2 regions of the Rhizobium sp. AP16 genome follow, and region 1 is predicted to be linked to the other one. Evidence: riboswitches for the same ligand, from Rfam matches in the RefSeq annotation. Region 1 holds a riboswitch; the other holds the start of a gene.

Region 1 (3,735 bases):
CGACGTCTCGCGGCTTGCCGGCGTTTCGAAGATGACCGTTTCGCGCGTGCTGGCCGATCCAACGCTGGTCGCCGAGCCGACACGCAATCGCGTGATGACGGCGATCGAGCAGCTCGGCTATGTGCCGGACCGGACCGCCAGCTCACTCTCCTCGCGTCGGACCAACTTCATCACTGCGATCCTACCGACGCTGACCAACGCCAACTTCGCCGACACCGCACAAGGCCTTGCGGGTGCGCTGCGCGCCGCCGACTACCAGCTTCTGATCGGCTACACCATGTACAGCCTGACCGAAGAAGAACGCATCGTTCGCGCCATGCTGGCGCGACGTCCGGATGCCATCGTCATCGCCAGCGCGGTCCACACCAAGGCGACCAACGAGATGCTGCTGCGGGCGGGCATTCCGATCGTCGAAATCTGGGACGTGTCGGAACACCCGGTCGACCATGCGGTCGGCTTTTCCAACTACGAGGTCGGGCGCCTGGCGGCCCGGCATCTCATCTCCCTCGGCCATCGCCGCATCGGCGCCATCGGATCGGCGGTCACCGCGGACGCCACCGATTTTCGCGGCGAAAGTCGCCTGCTCGGATTTGCCTCGGCCCTTCGGGAGGCCGATCTCTCCGACGACTTCATCGTTCGCCAGAATGCCGCGCCCTCGTCCTACGATCACGGAGCGGAGGCGCTGAGCACGCTTCTCAAAAAAGCGCCCGACGTTCAGGCCGTCTTCGCGGTTTCCGACATATCCGCGGTCGGCGCGCTGATGGAATGTCATCGCCGCAAGATCGTCGTGCCGGACGACCTTTCCATTCTCGGCTTCGGCGATTTCGACATCGCCCACCAGTGTGTGCCAGCACTGTCGACCATCCGCGTCGACGCCGCAATGATCGGCCGAAAGACAGGGGAATTGCTACTTGCAATCCTGGAGCCGGACGGCACCACCGGGCAACCGATGGAGACCCGCCTGAATGTCGGCTTCGAACTCGTGACCCGCGAAACGACGAGCACGCCCAAAACATAGCCGTGTCGCTCGGCCGAACCGCCTCGCAGACAAGCCACGGAATTATCACTTCGCTTGCGGGGTTGACATCACCCGAACCGAGAGCATAGCCTTCACGACATTCACCAGGGGGGTCCCGGCAAGGGGCTGAGATACTGCTGGACAATACGGCTTTGCCGATTGTGGCGCAGTGACCCGTTGAACCTGATCCAGTTCATACTGGCGTAGGGACGGTGCAAGCGCTCGAAAGGCTTATGGATTCACGCGTGGAATCCTGAGCCGGCGTCTTTTCATCATTCCGGCTGAGGACTGGGTCTCCAATCGCAACTTGGAGCCTCAAACCATGAATATCGCCGCAAAGAATATCACCCCGACAGTCACCACCGGCCCCTTGCCGGCATCCCGGAAGATCTACATTCCCGGAGACATCCATCCCGACATCCGCGTGCCGATGCGCGAAATCGGCCTTCATCCGACTTCTGGCGAACCGCCGGTCATCGTCTACGATTCCTCCGGCCCCTACACGATCGAAGGCGCCGATATCCGCATCGAGCAGGGCCTTCCGGATCTGCGTCGCAACTGGGTGCTCGCCCGTGGCGACGTCGAGGCCTATCAGGGCCGTCATGTGCGCCCTGAAGACAATGGCTTTGCCAGCGGCGAAAGGCTGACGCCCGAGTTCCCCACGCTGCGCCAGCCGTTGCGCGCCAAGGGTGGCAGGGCCGTCACCCAGCTCGCCTATGCGCGCGCCGGCATCATCACGCCAGAGATGGAATTCATCGCCATCCGCGAAAACCTCGGCCGCAAGGCGCAGGCGGAGGCCATGGTCCGCGACGGCGAAAGCTTCGGCGCCCATATTCCGGATCATGTGACGGCGGAATTCGTCCGCCAGGAAGTGGCCGCGGGACGCGCTATTATCCCCGCAAATATCAACCACCCGGAAGCAGAGCCGATGATCATCGGCCGAAATTTTCTGGTGAAGATCAACGCCAATATCGGCAACTCGGCCGTCACCTCGTCGATGGCCGAAGAGGTCGAGAAAATGGTCTGGGCGGCGCGCTGGGGTGCCGATACCGTCATGGACCTTTCGACCGGCCGCAACATCCACAATATCCGCGAATGGATCATCCGCAATTCTCCGTTGCCGATTGGCACCGTGCCGCTCTATCAGGCGCTGGAGAAGGTCGAGGGCATTGCCGAGAACCTGACCTGGGAGGTCTACCGCGACACGCTGATCGAGCAGGCCGAACAGGGCGTCGACTATTTCACCATCCATGCCGGCGTGCGGCTCCACTACATCCCGCTCACCGTCAACCGCGTCACCGGCATCGTCTCGCGCGGTGGCTCGATCATGGCCAAGTGGTGTCTCCATCATCATCGCGAGAGCTTCCTCTACGAGCATTTCGAAGAGATCTGCGACATCTGCCGCGCCTATGACGTCTCCTTCTCGCTCGGCGACGGCCTGCGTCCCGGCTCGATTGCAGATGCCAATGATGCGGCCCAGTTTGCCGAGTTGGAGACGCTGGGCGAATTGACCAAGATCGCCTGGGCTAAGGATTGCCAGGTAATGATCGAAGGCCCCGGCCATGTGCCGATGCACAAGATCAAGGAGAACATGGACAAGCAACTCGCCGTCTGTGGCGAGGCGCCCTTCTATACACTCGGGCCGCTGACAACCGATATCGCACCCGGCTACGATCACATCACCTCCGGCATTGGTGCTGCCATGATCGGCTGGTTCGGAACGGCGATGCTCTGCTACGTCACGCCGAAGGAGCATCTGGGTCTTCCGGATCGCAACGACGTCAAGACCGGTGTCATCACCTACAAGATCGCCGCCCATGCCGCCGATCTCGCCAAGGGGCATCCGGCCGCACAGCTGCGCGACGACGCCCTGTCGCGCGCCCGCTTCGAATTCCGCTGGGAGGATCAGTTCAACCTCTCGCTGGACCCGGAAACCGCCCGCAGCTTCCACGACGAAACACTGCCGAAGGAGGCACACAAGGTCGCGCATTTCTGCTCCATGTGTGGCCCGAAATTCTGCTCCATGCGGATCTCGCACGACATCCGCGCTGAGGCACAGAAGGAAGGTCTGGAGGCGATGGCGGCAAAATACCGCGAGGGCGGCGATCTCTACATGCCAGTCGATGCCGTCGAGCCCTCGGCCGGCTGAGATGCAGGTCCTTGTCAAAGGGGCCGGCGTCGCCGGCCTCACGGTCGCGCATGAACTCCATGCTCGTGGTACCGAGGTCACGGTTTTCGACCCGCGTCCAGGGTTCGGCCATGCCGCGTCCTGGCTTGCGGGCGGCATGCTGGCGCCCTGGTGCGAGCGTGAAAGCGCCGAGGAGGCCGTGCTCTTACGTGGCATGGACGCTCCCGATCGGTGGGATGCTATCCTCCCGGGACACGTCGTCCGCAACGGAACGCTCGTGGTCGCACCGGCGCGCGATCACGGCGAGCTGAAGCGCTTCGCCGGCCGCACGACGGGTTATGAATGGCTGGAAGAAGAAGCCATAGCCGCGCTGGAACCGGCGCTTGCCGGACGCTTCCGGCAGGGCTTGTTCTTTCCCCGCGAAGCTCATCTCGATCCGCGACGAGTGTTGCGAGCGCTGCAAGAAAAGCTCTGCAGGCAAGGCGTCACCTTCGTCAGCGAGACTGCACGCGGACAGGATTTCGACGACATTGTCGACTGCACAGGCGGCGCGCGTCTCGCCCAAACTCCAGACCTGCGCGGCGTGCGA
Region 2 (3,735 bases), on a different contig from region 1:
TCGATCGTGGTCGCGGCGGGGCCGCCGCCCAGCGTCAACACCAGCGTGAAGCTGGTGGCGCAGAGCATGAAGATCAGGCCGGCGATACCGGGGATCAAGCCGCGCAGCACCGGCCATTCGATGAAGCGGAAGACGGAGGCGGGGCGCATGCCGAGCCCGCCGGCCATCAGCCAATATTCCGTCGGCACGCGCTCCAGTCCGGCCAACATCAGGCGGGCGGCCAGCGGCAAGTTGAAGAAGACATGCGCGAGCAAGATGCCTGTCAGCCCGTAAATACTGATCGGCTGCGACAGACCGAGGCCCGTCAGCGCCTGATTGAGAATGCCCTGACGTCCCCAGATGCCGAGCAGGCCGAGCGCACCGATCAGCACCGGCAGGCCCATGGGGACGGCCATCAGCCGGATCAGCCAGAGCCGGCCGGGAAACAGCGGCTGCCGCGCCAAGGCACGGGCGACTGGGATCGCAAGGAGGATGGAGAGCAGGGTGGAGAGCGTCGCCTGCAGCAGCGTGAAGCGCAGCACGCGGAGGATATAGGGGTCGGCAAGCGGATTGCCGCCACCGGATCCGATGCCGGTGGCAAGCAGGATGACGATGGCAAGGCCGATGAAGACGGCGATGCCGGCGAGGCTGAATGCCCCGCCGGCAATGGCATGTCGTCTCTCGGGTGCCGTCAGTATCATGTCGGCGTCAGTTGGTGCTGGTGGCGGCCAGCCATTCGTCGATCCAGGCCTTGCGGTTTTTCTCAACTTCGTCCGGGCTCATCAGGAAAGTCTTGGCGGGAACGACCAGCTTGCTGAAGGCATCCGGCAGCGGCTCGGAGGTTGCCGAGACCGGCATCATCCAGTTGTTGGTCGGAATGGTGTCCTGGAAGCCCGGCGAGACCATGAACTTCAGGAAATCGCGGGCAAGCTCCTTGTTCGGCGACGACTTGATCAGGCCGGCGACTTCGATCTGGATGTAGTGACCTTCCGAGAAGGCGGCGGCCTGATAGCGGTCGGTCTTCTCCTCGATCATGTGATAGGCCGGCGACGTTGTATAGGAGAGCACCATCGGCGCTTCGCCCTTGGTGAAGAGGCCATAGGCCTCCGACCAGCCAGGCGTCACCGTCAGGATACGGCCCTTGAGCTTCGTCCAGGCGTCTGCCGCCTTGTCGCCATAGACCGACTTGACCCAGAGCAGCAGGCCGAGGCCCGGTGTCGAGGTGCGTGGATCTTCGATGACGATCTTCTGCGACGGATCGCCCTCGACCAGTTCCTTCAGGCTCTTCGGTGGGTTCTTGATCGTCTGGGTATCGTAGATCACGGCGAAATGGCCGTAGTCATAGGGGACGAAAACGTCGTCCTTGAAATCGCCGGGAACCTTGAGGGCGGAGGTATCGACGCCGCTGGTATCGAACAGGCCGGTATCCTTGGCCTCGTCAACGAGGTTGGTGTCGAGGCCGAGAACGACGTCGGCCTTGGTGCCGGCACCCTCCAGCTTCAGCCGGGAGAGCAGTGCCACACCGTCGGTGACGCTGACGTAATTGACCGTGCAGCCGCAGGTCTTCTCGAAGGCGGCCTTGACCTTGGCGCCCGGACCCCACTCGGCGGTGAAGCTTTCATAGGTGTAGATGGTGAGCGTCTTGTCGGCGGCCCCTGCGGCCTGTGCGGCAAGAAGCGTGGTGCCGGCGGCAAAGGCCAGGCCGGCAAAGAATGTCATCAGCGATCGGTTGGGCATGGCAGCGCCTCCTCTTGGTTTCGTCTTGAACGGGAAAAGGGCGCTATGATTTCGTCACGCGTCTAATCCCTCCGCCGGTGTTAGCCGGATCAGGTTCCGCGGGTTGGCCGGTGAAAGCCTCTCAGCCAGATATCCGAATGGATACAAGGCACCCCGTTAGAGCGTTGGCAGATTTAGCCCCGTGACGAAGGGATGACAAGGGGGATGATTCCCTTGTCGATTGCGAGGATGCGCGACTTACTCGGCGGCGTGGGCAGCGGCTTGGCTGTCGATCTTCTTGGTGGCGCTCGGAAGCTGGACGTTCTTCAGCGTGAGCGCGGTCAGCAGGCCGACGAAGCAGATGGCGGCGGCGGTCATGAACAGCGGGCTGAAGGCACTGGCATAGGCGCTGGCAACCGCTTCGCGTGTCGCGTCCGGCAGGGCGGCCATCATCTTCGGCGTCAGCTCCTTGATGTTGGGAACACCGGGGATGGACACACCGACATTGCCGAGCTTGGCGGCAATGATGGCGCCGTAGATGGAGATGGCGATAGAGGCGCCGCCCATGCGCGACAGCGTTACGGCGCCGGTGGCGGCTCCGACGTCACGGCTGGCGGCGGTGTTCTGGATGCCGATGACCGGTACCTGCTGGGCAAGACCGATGCCGATGCCATGCAGCAGCATCAAGGCGCCGATGAAGGCGATCGGCGTGCCGGCATGGACCTGTGCCAGCGTTGCGAAGGCGATGGTGCTGCAGGCGGCGCTGGCGATGGCAAAGGGCTTGTAGCGGCCCTTCGCCGAAATCAGCCGGCCGGCCGAAAGCGAGCCGCAGACGATACCGCCGGTCAACAGGATGAAGAGCAGACCGGCGACGGACGGCGACAGGCCCGTCGTCGTCTGCAAAAAGAGCGCGAAATAATTGACCATGCCGATCGCGACCGCGCCGCTGGTGATCGAGGTGATCAAGAGTAGGCCAAAGGTCGGGTTACGAAACAGCGTCAGTGGTACGATCGGCTCCGGCGCACGGCGCTCGACGAAGACCCAGGCGAGTGCTGAGAGCGCGCCGAAGGCGATGATGCTGAGGCATTGCGGTGACAGCAGCGACCCGAAGAGTTCCGTGCCGTCGGCGGCAAGGACGATGCTGGTGGTGGTGAGCGCCAGCAGTATCGCTCCGGCATAGTCGATCTTCGGCTTACGGGCCGGCTTGCGGTAGGGCAGCATGAAGGCGAGGCCGGCAAGGACGATGAAGCCGATCGGTACGTTGACGAGGAAGATCGAGCGCCAGCCGAAGAGGTCACTCATCGTGCCGCCGAGAACCGGGCCGATGGCGCCGGACGCCATCAGGACCAGGCTGGAATAGCTCTGGTAGCGGGCGCGCTCACGAGGCTCGAAAAGATCGGCGTTGACGGCGAAGATCGACACCAGGATGCCGCCGCCACCAAGACCCTGCAGCACGCGGGCGGCGATCAGCGTATCCATCGACACCGCGAGGCCGCAGACGGCCGAGCCGACGGTGAAGATCGCGATCGCGGTCATCATTACATATTTGCGGCCGAAGAGGTCGCCGAGCTTGCCATAGACCGGCATGACGGCGGACAGGGACAGCAGATAGGCAGAGCCGATCCAGCCGAAACGCTCCAGATGTCCGAATTCGCCGACGATCGTCGGCAGTGCCGTCGAGACGATCTGGTTGTCGAGCGTTGCCATGAACATGGCGGTCATCAGGAAGAGAAAGAGGATAAGCCGGCGGCGGTGATCCGCAACGAGCGGCGCGGGCGTAGTCTGCATGTCCATGGAACGAGAAATCCGAGCTTGCCTGGAGTGCCGCGCGTTCGACCGAACGGGCATGGGTCGCTCCAGTTCCTGAATCCGCAGCATCTTGCTTTCGGGTGGGCTATTCGAGGGCAACATGTTGCAAGGCAATATATGTGCTATTGGCATATAATTGTCAACGGCAGATGAATGCCGTTTGCATATTTTAATGTCTGCCCATCTTTGATATGCTGGCGGGATGACATCAGCAACGACCACACGAGAAAT

Evidence for each region. Region 1 has a riboswitch for thiamine pyrophosphate ahead of thiC (phosphomethylpyrimidine synthase ThiC). Riboswitches for the same ligand answer to the same signal wherever they lie in the genome.
Region 2: linked by a shared signal. The riboswitch ahead of thiB (thiamine ABC transporter substrate binding subunit) and the one ahead of thiC (phosphomethylpyrimidine synthase ThiC) in region 1 are both predicted to bind thiamine pyrophosphate.

The regions. Positions count from the first base shown of each region.
Region 1 covers NZ_AJVM01000001.1:390,162-393,896, reverse strand. Annotated here, with positions in the region: gene PMI03_RS01805 (LacI family DNA-binding transcriptional regulator) at 1-1,018, shown strand, start outside; TPP riboswitch at 1,115-1,246, shown strand; gene thiC (phosphomethylpyrimidine synthase ThiC) at 1,341-3,167, shown strand; gene thiO (glycine oxidase ThiO) at 3,169-3,735, shown strand, end outside.
Region 2 covers NZ_AJVM01000016.1:80,482-84,216, reverse strand. Annotated here, with positions in the region: gene thiP (thiamine/thiamine pyrophosphate ABC transporter permease ThiP) at 1-680, opposite strand, end outside; gene thiB (thiamine ABC transporter substrate binding subunit) at 688-1,716, opposite strand; TPP riboswitch at 1,766-1,882, opposite strand; gene PMI03_RS09330 (MDR family MFS transporter) at 1,954-3,489, opposite strand; gene PMI03_RS09325 (MarR family winged helix-turn-helix transcriptional regulator) at 3,707-3,735, shown strand, end outside.